DNA from 3 places in the Streptomyces sp. NPDC019531 genome. Region 1 is predicted to be linked to each of the others. Evidence: riboswitches for the same ligand, from Rfam matches in the RefSeq annotation. Region 1 holds a riboswitch; each other region holds the start of a gene.

Region 1 (4,625 bases):
GCGGCGAAGGGCTACCGCACCGGCCAGATCGCCTCGGCCGGCCTGGTCTCGCTCGCCCACGGCACCAACGACGCGCAGAAGACGATGGGCATCATCACCCTCGCCCTGGTCGCCGGCGGCGTCGTAGCGCCCGACTCCGACCCGCCCACCTGGGTCATCCTCTCGGCGGGCCTCGCCATCGCGCTCGGCACCTACCTCGGCGGCTGGCGCATCATCCGCACCATGGGCAAGGGGCTGACCGAACTCCAGCCGCAGCAGGGCTTCGCCGCCCAGACCAGCGCGGCCACGGTCATCCTGGCCTCGTCCCACCTCGGCTTCTCCCTCTCCACCACGCACTCCGTCTCCGGTTCGGTGATGGGCGCGGGCCTCGGCCGCAGGGGCGGGGTCGTCCGCTGGTCCACGGCCACCCGGATGTTCGTGGCCTGGGGCCTCACACTCCCGGCGGCGGCCCTGGTGGGCGCGCTGGCCGAGTCGGTCACGGATCTCGGCGACTGGGGTACGGCGGTCGTGGCGGTCTTCCTCGTCGCCTCCAGCGCGGCGATCTGGAAGATCTCGCGCCGCGAGGTCGTGGACGCGTCGAACGTCAACGCGACCGACGAGCCGGCCGGTGTGGTGACCACGGCGATCGCCGCCGTGACCCCGCCGCCCGCGGGCACGGTGACCGAGGACCTCACGGCCACGATCCCGGCCCCTCCCGCCACCACGGAACCGGCCGCCCCGCCGGCCGCCGTCTGAAACCCCGGTTACTAAGGAAGCCTCACCATGCAGATCGACTGGGAAGCGCTCGGCTCCGTCTTCGGCGTCAGCCTCGTCGTCACCGTGGGCCTGGTGGCCCTGTTCACCCTCGGCATCATGGGCCTCTCCCGCCAGGAGCGGGCCACCGCCCAGGGCGGCTCGGCGACCCTCGCGGTCGCCGGCGCGTACGCCTGCTTCGCGGCCTGCGCGGCGGCGGTGGCGTACGGGATCTCTCTGATCGTGGCTTGACGGCACCGATCGCCCGACGGCCGGGCGGGCACGGGACTTACGGTTCCGTGCCCGCCCGGCCGTCCGTGTGCGGCCGGTCCGCCCACTCCCGGGCCCGGTGGTGTGGGGTTCTGCACACTCTCCCGCCGCAGGTCAACAGCAAGTTGACTGCCGTTCGGGTGCGTGGTGGACTGCCGGGGCCATGTACGGCGGCAGCAGAGGAAGCCGGTGTGAATCCGGCGCGGTCCCGCCACTGTCACCGGGGTAGCAATCCCCGGGAGCCAGGAACTCTCGCCGCCGGTCTCGTCGAACCAGGGCGTGGACACCCTGAGTGAGGACATAACGCGATGCTCGCCTGCCGATCGACCCGCGCCATCCGGTGCTCGCACGACCCCGCGATCGGCTGAGCCGGTGCGTGCCGATCGCGTCTTCGCGTACGGCGCCGCCGCCGGCCTCCTCGGTGACCTGCTGTTCGGCGATCCGCGCCGCGGGCATCCGGTCGCCGCGTTCGGACGGGCGGCCGGTGCCGTGGAGCGGGTGCTGTGGCGGGACCACCGGGGGTGGGGCGCGCTGCACACCGCCGTGTGCGTGGGCGCCGCGGTGGGGCTCGGCGCCGTGGCGGAGAACGTCGTACGTCCGTCCCGTACCGCTTCCGTCGCGCTGACCGCCGCCGCCACCTGGGCCGTCGTGGGCGGGACTTCGCTCGTGCGGGAGGCCCGGGTCATCGGGCGGGCGCTGGAGGCGGGCGATGTCGAGGCGGCCCGGGAGCGGCTGCCGCATCTGTGCGGGCGCGATCCGCAGGCCCTCGACGCCGACGGGATCGCCCGGGCCGTCGTGGAGTCCGTGGCCGAGAACACCTCCGACGCCGTAGTGGGGGCCCTCGTGTGGGGGGCCGTCGGTGGAGTGCCGGGGCTGCTCGGGTTCCGGGCCGTGAACACGCTCGACGCCATGGTCGGGCACAAGTCGGCCCGGTACCGGCGGTTCGGGTGGGCCTCCGCCCGGCTCGACGACCTCGCCGGGTGGCCGGGGGCGCGGCTGACCGCCGTACTCGCCGTGCTGGCCGGTGATCGTCCGCGGGGTGCCGTGCGCGCCTGGCGGGAGGACGCCGGCAAGCATCCCAGTCCCAACGCCGGGCCGGTCGAGGCCTCGTTCGCGGGGGCGCTGGGAGTCAGACTCGGAGGGACTCTTTCGTACGCGGGACGGGTCGAGCACCGGCCCGTGCTCAATGGACAAGGGCGTGCCGTCGCCGCGTACGACATCGAGCGCGCCGCACGGCTGTCGCGGTGTGTCGGATTGCTCGCGCTCGGCGTCGGTGTCGTCGCGCGGGCCGTCGTGAAGGGGCGTGGGGCATGACGGGCGGAGGGCTTCTCGTCGCCGGAACCACCTCGGATGCCGGCAAGAGCGTCGTCACCGCCGGGATCTGCCGGTGGCTGGTGCGGCAGGGGGTGAAGGTCGCGCCGTTCAAGGCGCAGAACATGTCCCTCAACTCGTTCGTCACGCGCGAGGGTGCCGAGATCGGGCGGGCCCAGGCCATGCAGGCGCAGGCCTGTCGGGTCGAGCCGACCGCGCTGATGAATCCCGTGCTGCTCAAGCCCGGTGGTGAGCAGAGCAGTCAGGTCGTGCTGCTCGGGAAACCGGTCGGGGAACTGAGCGCTCGTGGCTATCACGGGGGGCGGCAGCAGAAGCTGCTCGGGACCGTGCTCGACTGTCTCGCCGAGTTGCGGGGCACGTATGACGCGGTGATCTGTGAGGGGGCGGGCAGTCCGGCCGAGATCAACCTGCGGCGGACCGACATCGTGAACATGGGGCTCGCGCGGAACGCCGGGCTGCCCGTGCTGGTCGTCGGGGACATCGACCGCGGTGGGGTCTTCGCCTCCTTCTTCGGGACCGTGGCGCTGCTCGGCCCCGAGGACCAGGCGCTCGTCGCCGGGTTCCTCGTGAACAAGTTCCGCGGGGACGTCTCGCTCCTCGAACCCGGGCTGGACATGCTCCACGGGCTCACCGGGCGGCGGACGTACGGCGTTCTGCCCTTCCGGCACGGGCTCGGGATCGACGAGGAGGACGGGCTGCGGGTGTCGTTGCGGGGGGCGGTCCGGGAGTCCCAGGTCTCCGCCCCGGTCGGCGAGGACGTCCTGCGCGTCGCCGTCTGCGCGATCCCCCTCATGTCCAACTTCACCGACGTCGACGCCCTGGCCGCCGAACCGGGAGTCGTGGTGCGGTTCGTGGACCGGGCGGAGGAGCTCGCGGACGCCGATCTCGTCGTCGTCCCGGGCACCAGGGGGACCGTCCGGGCCCTGGAGTGGCTGCACGAGCGGGGGCTCTCGGACGCGCTCAGGCGCAGGGTCGCCGAGCGGCGGCCCGTCCTCGGCATCTGCGGCGGGTTCCAGATCCTCGGCGAACGCATCGAGGACGAGATCGAATCGCGCGTCGGCGCGGTCGACGGCCTCGGTGTGCTTCCCGTGCGGGTGCGGTTCGCGCGCGAGAAGACCCTCACCCGGCCGGAGGGAGAAGCCCTCGGCGAGCAGGTCGAGGGGTACGAGATCCATCACGGGGTCGCCGACATCGGCGGCGGAGAACCCTTCCTCGACGGCTGCCGGGTCGGCCAGACCTGGGGCACGCACTGGCACGGCTCGCTGGAGTCGGACGGGTTCCGGCGGGCCTTCCTGCGCGAGGTGGCGGCCGCCGCGGGCCGCCGGTTCGTGCCGGCCCCCGACACCTCGTTCGCCGCGCTGCGCGAGGAGCAGCTCGACCTGCTCGGCGACCTGATCGAACAGCACGCGGACACGGACGCGCTGTGGCGGCTCATCGAGTCCGGCGCGCCACAAGGACTGCCTTTCATTCCACCGGGAGCGCCCGCATGAGCACAGTGTTGTTGTTGTCGACCGCCGACACGGATCTGCTGGCGGCCCGGGCCGCCTCGGGTGCCGACTACCGGATCGGCAACCCGACGCGCGTCGACGTCACGGACGAGCTGCCCGCGCTCCTCGACGGCGCCGACATCGCCGTCGTACGGCTGCTCGGCGGCAAGCGGGCCTGGGAGGACGGGCTCGCGGCCCTGAAGGCTTCGGGTATCCCGACCGTGCTGCTCGGCGGCGAGGCCGTCCCGGACGCCGAGTTGATGGCCGAGTCGTCGGTACCGGCCGGTGTCGTGGCCGAGGCGCTCAGGTACCTCGTCGAGGGCGGGCCCGAGAACCTCACCGAGCTCGCCCGGTTCCTGTCCGACACCGTGCTGCTGACAGGCGAGGGGTTCGTCGAGCCGCAGAAGATGCCGGAGTACGGCGTCCACGGCTCCTACGCCTGGGAGAGCGGCCGACCGACCGTCGGCGTGCTCTTCTACCGGGCCCATGAGCTGAGCGGCAACACCGGTTTCGTGGACACCCTGTGCGAGGCGATCGAGGCGCGGGGCGCCAACGCCCTTCCCGTGTACTGCGGTTCACTGCGCGGGGCGGACCCCGGGCTGTACGAGCTGCTCGCGCGGGCCGACGCGCTCGTCGCCACCGTCCTCGCCGCCGGTGGCACGCACGCCTCGCAGGCCTCGGCCGGCGGTGACGAGGAGGCGTGGGACATCGGGGCGCTGGCCGAGCTCGACGTGCCGGTGCTGCAAGGACTTTGCCTTACGTCGTCCCGCGCGGCCTGGGACGCGTCCGACGCCGCTCTCTCGC
Region 2 (4,625 bases), on a different contig from region 1:
GGGAGTCTTCTTCGGCCTCGGCGGCTACGCCATGGCCATGCACCTCAAGCTCAACGACGCCGCCGCGGCCCCGGGCGGCGGCCCGGGCGCACTGCCCGACTTCATGCAGCTGTACGGCTCCGGGGGCGGCCTCCCCTGGTGGTGGAAGCCCTTCGCCAACCCGGCCTTCGCGCTCGCCATGACCGTGCTGCTGCCCATGGCGGTCGCCGCGGTGCTCGGCTTCTTCGTCTTCCGCCGCCGGGTCAAGGGCGCCTACTTCGCGATCCTCAGCCAGGCGACGGCGGCCGCCCTGTCCATCTGGCTGATCGGCCAACAGGCCACCACCGGCGGCACCAACGGACTCACCGACATCCAGGGCTTCTTCGGCTACTCGCTGGACGACCCGGTCAACCAGCGGACGGTGTACTTCATCATCGCCGCCGTCCTGCTCCTGCTGATGGCTCTGGCCCGCCAGCTGTTCGTCAGCCGGTACGGCGAACTCCTCGTCGCCGTACGGGACTCCGAGGAACGGGTCCGCTTCCTCGGCTACGACCCGGCGAACGTCAAGCTCGTGGCCTACGTCGTCGCCGCGGGCACGGCGGGCCTGGCCGGCGCGCTGTTCGTGCCGGCTGTCGGGATCATCTCCCCGGCGCTGATCGGGATCGTGCCGTCCATCGGCTTCGTCATCGGTGCCGCGGTAGGTGGACGGGCCTCGCTGGTGGGCGCGGTGCTCGGAGCGATCGCCGTGGCCTGGGCACAGAGCACCCTGTCGGACGCCTTCCCCGCCGTCTGGACCTACTTCCAGGGGCTGCTGTTCATCGTGGCCGTGGGTTTCCTGCCCGGCGGTCTGGCCTCACTGGTCACCGTCGTCCGCAACCGCCGTACCCCTACCACCCGTTCCGGAGAGACAGCATGAGCGGCGAGGGACTGATCATCCGCGACCTGCGCGTCACGTTCGACGGCTTCAAGGCCGTCGACGGTGTCGACCTGGACATCCGCCCCGGCGACCTGCGCTTCCTCATCGGTCCGAACGGAGCCGGCAAGACCACGCTGGTCGACGCGGTCACCGGGCTGGTGAGGTCCACGGGTTCGGTCCGCTTCGGTGACCAGGAGCTCCATGGCAGGCCCGTGCACCGGATCGCCCGCCTCGGCATCGGCCGGACGTTCCAGACCGCCACCGTCTTCGAGCAACTGACGGTTCTGCAGAACCTCGACATCGCGGCGGGCGCGGGGAGGGGAGTGATGACGATGCTCCGCCGCCGCAAGGGCATTCCCGAGCCGGTGACGAGGGCGCTGGAGACCACCGGCCTGACGGATCTGCGCGACCGCCCGGCGGGAGTCCTCGCGCACGGCCAGAAGCAGTGGCTGGAAATCGGCATGCTGCTCGTCCAGGACGTGAAGCTGCTGCTGCTCGACGAACCCGTCGCCGGCATGAGCCACGACGAACGCGAGGCCACCGGCGAACTGCTCCAGCGGGTGAGCGAGGACCACACGGTCGTCGTCATCGAACACGACATGGACTTCATGCGCTCCTTCGCCCGCAGCGTGAGCGTCCTGCACGCCGGCAAGGTCCTCAGCGAGGGCACGGTCGCCGAGGTCCAGGCCGACCCGAAGGTCCAGGAGGTCTACCTGGGCCGCGCCTCCGAACCCGATCCCGCCCCCGTACGTGTCGCCGAGGAGGCGTGATCCCCATGCTGGAGTTGAGCAACGTCCGTGCGGGCTACGACCGCACCACCGTGCTGCACGACGTGACCGTCGCGGTCCCCGAGGACGGCGTCGCGGCCGTCCTCGGTCACAACGGCGCCGGCAAGAGCACGCTTCTGCGCGCGGTCATGGGCCTGATCAAGCCGAGGAGCGGCACCGTCCTGCTGGACGGCGAGGACATCACCCGTCTCGCCCCGCACCAGCGCGTGGCCCGAGGCATGGGGTACGTTCCGCAGGGCCAGCAGTCCTTCCCGCACCTGACCACCGCCGAGAACCTCCAACTCGTGGCGGACGGACGCGCGGACGGCAAGGAGGCGATCGCCGAGGCGCTGGACCTCTTTCCCGTTCTGCGTGAACTCTCCGGCCGCCGCGCCGGGTTGCTCTCCGGCGGCCAGCGCCAGCAACTGGCCATCGCCCGGGCCCTGGTGACCCGCCCTCGGCTCCTGCTGCTCGACGAGCCGACCGAGGGCATCCAGCCCTCCGTCGTAGCCGAGATCGAGGAAACGATCCTCGCCCTCGCCCGACGCGGCGGACTCTCCGTCCTCCTCGTCGAGCAGCACGTCGGATTCGCCATGCGCGCCGCCCAGCGCTACTACGTACTCGAAGCGGGCCGAGTGACCTCGTCCGGCGAAGGAGGAACGGGCGCGGAGCAGACGGTACGAGCCGCGCTCAGCGTGTGAGACCTCGACCCGGACGTCACGAGGGCGTCCTCCTGGAGCGGAGAGGAAGGTCGCGCCAGGTGGACGCGGTCTTGGCCATGCACGCGACACGCGGTACGGTCTGTCCGATATCGACGACGGCGAGACGGAAGCCGGTGGGAATCCGGCACGGTCGCGCCACTGTGTGCCACCGCCCCGCGAGGGACGGTGGCGAGTCAGACCCGTGGCCGTCGTCCTGTGCACCACCGAGTTGGGACGCGAACTCCCAGAGGAGGCACCTGCCATGGCGCAGCATGTCGCTCAGCCGACCGCCACCACCCCCGTCGTACCCGCCAAGCTGCCGCTGAAGGACATTGCCCCCTGGGCGGTCTTCTTCGGCGTCCTGATGCTGGTCCTGCTGTACTTCGTCGGCGCCGAGCAGGGTGCCACCTCCGTGGTCAACGGCGCGGACGTGCACGAGTGGGTGCACGACGCCCGCCACCTTCTCGGCTTCCCCTGCCACTGACCCGAGGGACGCCGCACACTCATGAACTCCGCAACGGTGAGAAACCTGCTCGTCCGTGGCATGCTCGCCGGCCTCGGCGCGGGCGTGCTGGCCCTGATCGCGGCCTATTTCCTCGGTGAACCCAGCGTCGACAGCGCCATCGGCTTCGAGGAGGCGCACGCTCCCGCCCACGAGCACGAGGTCGAACTCGTCTCCCGCTCCCTGCAGTCCACCGCCGGCCTTGCCACCGGTGTCCTGATCTACGGGGTCGCCTTCGGTGGCATCGCCGCCCTCGCCTTCTGCTTCGCGCTGGGCCGCGTGGGCCGTTTCTCCCCGCGGGCCACGGCCCTGCTGCTGTCGGGCACCGCGCTGCTCGCCGTCTACGTCGTGCCGTTCCTGAAGTACCCGGCCAGCCCGCCGTCGGTCGGTGACCCCGACACCATCGGCAAGCGCACCACCCTCTACTTCCTGATGATGGTGCTCAGCGTGCTCCTGGCGGTCGCCGCCACCATCCTCGGCAAGCGGCTCGCGCCCCGTCTGGGCACGTGGTGGGCGACGGTCGTCGCGGTCGCCGCCTTCGCCGCGGTGATCGGTCTGGCGTACCAGTTCCTGCCGGTCGTCAACGAGGTCCCGGCGGACTTCCCGGCCACTCTGCTGTGGCGGTTCCGGCTCTCCGCGCTGGCCATCCAGGCTGTGCTGTGGGGCGGATTCGGCCTGGCCTTCGGCGAGTTGGCCGAGCGGCTGCTGCACCCGAAGCCGGCGACGGTTTCCGCGGGCACGGCGGTGGCCGCCCGCCAGTGACATGACCGATACGACGAGAGGGCCCGCGGAACCATCCGCGGGCCCTCTCGCGTGCTCCGGGCAGCGACGACGCCGAGTGCGGTGAGGAGGGGGAGAGCAGAGTGACCGGAGCGCCCGCGTGCGGGTGCTCGGGCAGCAGCTGAGCGGACCGAGCAGCTCCTGGAGCCCCTGCGACTCGGCATCATGATCCTCAGGCGTCGGGTTCGGCCGCGTCCAGCGGGTGCCCGAGCCGCATGTTCCACCGGCCGCTCCGGCCGCTGACCGAAGTGGCCGTCAGCGGCGGCACGTCGAGCCGCCAGAACGCCGCATGGGGAGCCGCCAACACGTGGACCACCGCGGCCCGCACGATCTCCGGCTCGACCACGGCGAGCGTACGGCCGTCCGTGTCCAGTGACGTCTCCAGCCAGCGAGCCACGCGGGCGCACAGGTCCCGCACGGACTCTCCGCCGTGGGGCGCGGACGAGGGGTCCGTGAGCCACTGGGCCACCGCCTCCGGCTCACCGCCGTTGACCTCGTCGAGGCTCCGGCCCCGCCAGCGCCCCACGTCCAGCCCGGCCAACTCCTCGGCCTCCGCTCCGTCGAGGCCGAGCGCGGTCGCCGTCTCCCGGCAGCGCACACTCGGAGAGACGACCACACACGTGGCCGGACGCAGGGAACCGGCCGCGGCATGGGCACGGGCCTCCCCGTCGACGTCGATGGAGCCTCCGTCGTCGAAGCGGGCCTCGCGCAGCGACAGGCTCATCGCGGGCGAGACGAAGGTGACACGGCTGGTCACTGGAGGATTCCTCCTGGTGCGGTCATGGTCGGCGGGCCCTTGCGCACCTTCTCGTGATGGGCGGTCGGACGTCGGGGCCAGGGAAAGCCCGTACTCGCGAACCTAGCAGCGGTGGCTTCGCAGCCCACCGGGCCGGGACGCTGATGGCGCCCCGGCCCGGTGCGCTCCACGGGTCAGGAGGCCGGCAACTCCTCACGGACCGTGCGGGCCGCGGCGACCAGGT
Region 3 (4,625 bases), on a different contig from region 1:
AGCGGGCCGCCCCGCTCGGCGAGGTCGGCGGAGGCCTCGTAGGCGGCGAGCATCATGCGCTCGGCGATCCGGGTGGAGAGATCCCGGGCCTCCTGGGAGTCGAAGGGCAGACGCAGCTTGAAGAAGACGTCCTGGAGACCCATCGCACCGAGACCCACGGGACGCCACTTCGCGTTGGAGCGACCGGCCTGCTCGGTCGGATAGAAGTTGATGTCGACGACCCGGTCGAGGAAGGTGACGGCGGTGCGGACGGTGGCGTCCAGCCGCTCCCAGTCGATGTCGCCGGTCGTGGTGTCGACGAACGCGCCGAGGTTCACCGATCCCAGGTTGCAGACCGCGGTCTCCCCGTCGTCCGTGACCTCCAGGATCTCCGTGCAGAGGTTGGAGGAGTGGACGACATGGCCCGGCAGCGCCGTCTGGTTGGCGGTCCGGTTGGCGGCGTCCTTGAAGGTCATCCAGCCGTTGCCGGTCTGCGCGAGGGTGCGCATCATGCGGCCGTAGAGGTCACGGGCCGGGATGGTCTTTCGCGCGAGGCCCTGCTCTTCGGCCTTCCGGTACGCCGCGTCGAACTCCTCGCCCCAGAGATCGACCAGCTCGGGCACGTCGGCGGGAGAGAAGAGGGACCACTCGGCGTCGGCGTTCACCCGGCGCATGAACTCGTCCGGGATCCAGTGCGCGAGGTTCAGGTTGTGCGTACGGCGGGCGTCCTCACCGGTGTTGTCCCGGAGCTCCAGGAACTCCTCGATGTCGGAGTGCCAGGTCTCCAGGTAGACCGCGGCCGCGCCCTTGCGCCGGCCGCCCTGGTTCACGGCGGCGACGGAGGCGTCGAGCGTCTTCAGGAACGGGACGATGCCATTGGAGTGCCCGTTGGTGCCGCGGATGAGCGAACCGCGCGAGCGGATACGGGAGTACGACAGCCCGATGCCACCGGCGTGCTTCGAGAGACGGGCGACCTGGTGGTAGCGGTCGTAGATGGAGTCCAGCTCGTCGATCGGGGAGTCGAGGAGGTAGCAGGACGACATCTGGGGGTGCCGGGTGCCGGAGTTGAAGAGGGTGGGGGAGGAGGGGAGGTAGTCGAGGCGGCTCATGAGGGCGTAGAGCGCGGCGACTTCGTCCAGGGCGCGGCGGCCCGCTTCTGAATTGAGCACAGTGTCCTCGGCGAGCCCGGACGCGACCCGGAGCATGAAGTGCTGGGGCGTCTCGATGACCCTGCGGGTGATCGGGTGCCGGAGGAGATAGCGGCTGTGGAGGGTGCGCAGGCCGAAGTAGCCGAAGCGGTCGTCGGCTTCGGTGTCGACCAGCGCGTCGAGCTTCTCGGCGTGGACGCGCACGAACTCCGCGGTCCGGTCGGCGATCAGGCCCTCGCGGTGTCCGACGGCGACCGAGCCGGTGAACGAGGTGACGCCCTGCGAGGCGGCCTCGGCGGCGATGGAGATGGTCAGCAGCCGGGCGGCCAACCTGCTGTACGCCGGGTCCTCGGAGATGAGACCGGCCGCCGCCTCGGTGGCCAGCTCGCGCAACTCCACGACCATCTCGGGGGAGGCCTCACGCGAGGACCGGCCACGGAGCGCGGCGGCGGCGACCCGGCCGGGGTCGGCGTCGGGAAGGTCGGCGGTCAGCGCGGTCAGGGTCCGCAGCAGCGCGGCACCGGGGCCGTCGTTCTCCTGCTCGGTCCGCTCGATCGCTGAAGCCGGGTCGGCTGGCGCGATGGTCACGTGGGGCTCTCCCTCGCTGGGCACGGGGCCTTGAGGGCAGGGGGCAGCACACGAGCGCGCACGGCGTCGCGTCCACCGGCCCATTCCACGAGGCCCGGACGTCATGACACCCGGGCCACGGCGGCCGGGCGTACTGTCGGCAGGTCCTCGGACTGACTCTCATATGCGCATACGCACGCATGAGTACACCGTTGCGGGACAGTTCCGGATTCGCACCGGATTCCCCTGCGGCGACAGCGAGCATGAGCATACATCTTGTGCCGGGTTCCGGTGACACCACCAGATGTTGTGTCGCGGCGGTTTCGGAGTGTCAACTTGTAGGTGAGAACGGCCACGAGGACTTCTGCGGCGGATGCTCTCTTGGCCACGTCCTTGAGTTCGGCGAGGTACCGGTCGTCGTCACCGAAGGCACGAAAGCGGGCCACCGAGGGGCTTGCCCTCGGTGGCCCGCTGCGGGTTCGTCGTGGCTGGTCGCGCCCACCCGGCGGAGCCGCAAAATCGACACGGCCCCGCGCCCCTGAAGGCCCTTAGTGCGAGGTTCCTGCGGTCGCCGGCGGAAGCTCCACCTGCACACCCGGGTCGCCCGCGTCCGCCGTGTAGTCCTCCGGGCTGGTCTCGTCCACGCCCTCGGGGGCCTTCGCTGCCTTCAGTACGAAGGTCAGGACCACCGTGACGACGACGTTGAGCACGAACGCGGTGAGGCCGATGTAACCGATCTCGCCGATGCCCGGTATCTCCTTCGCCGAGCCGCCGAAGTGCTTCTGGGTCGGCGAGGCGACGCCGTACGCGGCGACCGTGCCGTAGATCATGCCGACCGCCCAGCCGGCGAGCAGCGCCCAGCGGTGGAACCAGCGGGTGAAGAGGCCGCCGACCAGAGCCGGGAAGGTCTGCAGGATCCAGATGCCGCCCAGGAGCTGGAAGTTGATGGCCACCGTCTTGTCCATGGTCAGGACGAAGACCAGCGCGCCGACCTTCACCAGCAGGGACACCAGCTTGGAGACCTTCGTCTCCTGTTGCGGTGTCGCGTCCGGCTTGATGAAGTCCTTGTAGATGTTGCGGGTGAAGAGGTTCGCGGCCGCGATGGACATGATGGCCGCGGGGACGAGGGCGCCGATGCCGATCGCCGCGAAGGCCACGCCCGCGAACCACGCCGGGAACATGTTCTCGAACAGCTGGGGGATGGCGAGCTGGCCATTGGTGACCTTCACGCCGGCCGCGATCGCCATGAAGCCGAGCAGGGCCAGCAGGCCGAGCATCAGCGAGTACAGCGGCAGGATCGTGGTGTTGCGGCGGATCACCTCACGGCTCTTGGAGGAGAGCGTCGCGGTGATGGAGTGCGGGTACATGAACAGCGCCAGCGCGGAGCCCAACGCCAGTGTCGCGTACGTCCATTGACCCGGCTCGGCGGGGGTCAGGGCGCCGCGCGGCTTCCCGGTCGCAGGGTTGGTCTGGCTGAACGCCTCGCCCGCCTTCGCGAAGATGTCGTCGAACCCGCCCAGCTTGATCGGGATGTAGATGATCGCCACCGCGATGACGATGTAGATCAGCGTGTCCTTCACGAACGCGATCAGTGCGGGGGCCCGCAGGCCTGAGGAGTACGTGTAGGCCGCGAGGACGCCGAACGCGATCAGCAGCGGGAGGTCCTTCACGAACCAGTTGGTGTTCTCGCCGCCGCCCACGCCCATCACGTCGAGCACCGCCTGTATGCCGACCAGTTGGAGCGCGATGTACGGCATGGTCGCGAGGATGCCGGTGACCGCCACCGCCAGCGACAGGCCCTTGGAGCCGAAGCGGCCGCGCACGAAGTCCGAGGTCGTCACGTATCCGTGCTTGTGGGAGACCGACCACAGACGGGGCAGGAACGTGAAGATCAGCGGGTACACGAGGATGGTGTACGGCACCGCGAAGAAGCCGGCCGCGCCCGCCGCGTAGATCGCCGCCGGGACGGCGACGAAGGTGTACGCCGTGTAGAGGTCGCCGCCGAGCAGGAACCAGGTGATCCAGGTGCCGAACGAGCGGCCGCCCAACCCCCATTCGTCGAGACTGTCGCTCTCGGCCCTGCGCCAGCGCGCGGCCAGGAAGCCCATGACCGTGACGGCCAGGAAGAAGATGATGAAGACGGTCAGTGCCACGCCGTTGACGCCGTCGTTCACTTGGCACCTCCGTGACGGGCGCGCTGGTCACGCCGCCAGAGCTGGTACGCGATCATCGTCAGCACGGTGGAGATCACCACCCACAGCATCTGGTACCAGTAGAAGAAGGGGATCCCGATGAAGCTGGGGTCCACCTTGGCGTACGAGCCGACCCACAGCATCGCCACGAACGGGGCGACGAGACAGAGGGCGATGACCACCCTCACCGGCGTCACAACCGGTGGTCTCACTTCAGGCGCATCCGACATTCCGCGACTCCGTCCCCTCACGATCACCTGTGTAATGCGCAGGCAATCTAGGCGAGGGCGTCGTGCATGTGGAAGGCCTCGTCCGCATATCGGTATGTCGATTCTGTGAAGCAGTCCCTTCAGGGGCGTCTCGGCAGCAGCGGAAGCCCTGTCGTGGGTCCCCTTCCTGACGGTCCGTCCGCATACGTTCGAGGGCCCTCCGGGTCGGCACCGGAGCCTGAGGGTGGTCCTTGCGCACGTGCGCGACATGGCGGTCGTACGCCGACTCGTCGGTCAGCTCACGCACGTACCAGCGCACACCTCTGGGAACGCGCCGCAGTGACCGCGTCACGCGCCTCCTCCTTCTCCTCACGGGTCGGGATCAGGCCGGCCGGGGCGACGATCCTCGACTCGACGTACGGCACCTCGCTGAGCGTGGACAGCGCGGGACGGCGTGTGTGCCGGACGCAGACCCGCAGAGCGTCGGCGATCACCACCATGAGCGTGGTTGCGCTACAGGGTGTGCATCA

The links. A riboswitch is a leader RNA that binds a small molecule or an ion and turns the genes downstream of it on or off. The one in region 1 is predicted to bind cobalamin.
Region 2: another riboswitch for cobalamin. It lies ahead of ACI2L1_RS19215 (CbtB-domain containing protein); the one in region 1 lies ahead of ACI2L1_RS23855 (cobalamin biosynthesis protein).
Region 3: another riboswitch for cobalamin. It lies ahead of ACI2L1_RS00720 (ribonucleoside-diphosphate reductase subunit alpha); the one in region 1 lies ahead of ACI2L1_RS23855 (cobalamin biosynthesis protein).

What each region holds. Positions count from the first base shown of each region.
Region 1 covers NZ_JBJDQL010000021.1:76,681-81,305, reverse strand. Annotated here, with positions in the region: gene ACI2L1_RS23865 (anion permease) at 1-735, shown strand, start outside; gene ACI2L1_RS23860 (hypothetical protein) at 763-984, shown strand; cobalamin riboswitch at 1,142-1,274, shown strand; gene ACI2L1_RS23855 (cobalamin biosynthesis protein) at 1,375-2,316, shown strand; gene ACI2L1_RS23850 (cobyric acid synthase) at 2,313-3,824, shown strand; gene cobN (cobaltochelatase subunit CobN) at 3,821-4,625, shown strand, end outside.
Region 2 covers NZ_JBJDQL010000014.1:165,860-170,484, forward strand. Annotated here, with positions in the region: gene urtC (urea ABC transporter permease subunit UrtC) at 1-895, shown strand, start outside; gene urtD (urea ABC transporter ATP-binding protein UrtD) at 892-1,665, shown strand; gene urtE (urea ABC transporter ATP-binding subunit UrtE) at 1,671-2,363, shown strand; cobalamin riboswitch at 2,444-2,588, shown strand; gene ACI2L1_RS19215 (CbtB-domain containing protein) at 2,626-2,847, shown strand; gene ACI2L1_RS19220 (CbtA family protein) at 2,869-3,627, shown strand; gene ACI2L1_RS19225 (histidine phosphatase family protein) at 3,818-4,402, opposite strand; gene metE (5-methyltetrahydropteroyltriglutamate--homocysteine S-methyltransferase) at 4,576-4,625, opposite strand, start outside.
Region 3 covers NZ_JBJDQL010000001.1:136,456-141,080, reverse strand. Annotated here, with positions in the region: gene ACI2L1_RS00720 (ribonucleoside-diphosphate reductase subunit alpha) at 1-1,715, opposite strand, end outside; cobalamin riboswitch at 1,836-1,995, opposite strand; partial or broken gene ACI2L1_RS00715 (GNAT family N-acetyltransferase) at 2,042-2,122, opposite strand; gene mctP (monocarboxylate uptake permease MctP) at 2,243-3,868, opposite strand; gene ACI2L1_RS00705 (DUF3311 domain-containing protein) at 3,865-4,116, opposite strand; partial or broken gene ACI2L1_RS00700 (YbdD/YjiX family protein) at 4,250-4,447, opposite strand; partial or broken gene ACI2L1_RS00695 (hypothetical protein) at 4,395-4,607, opposite strand.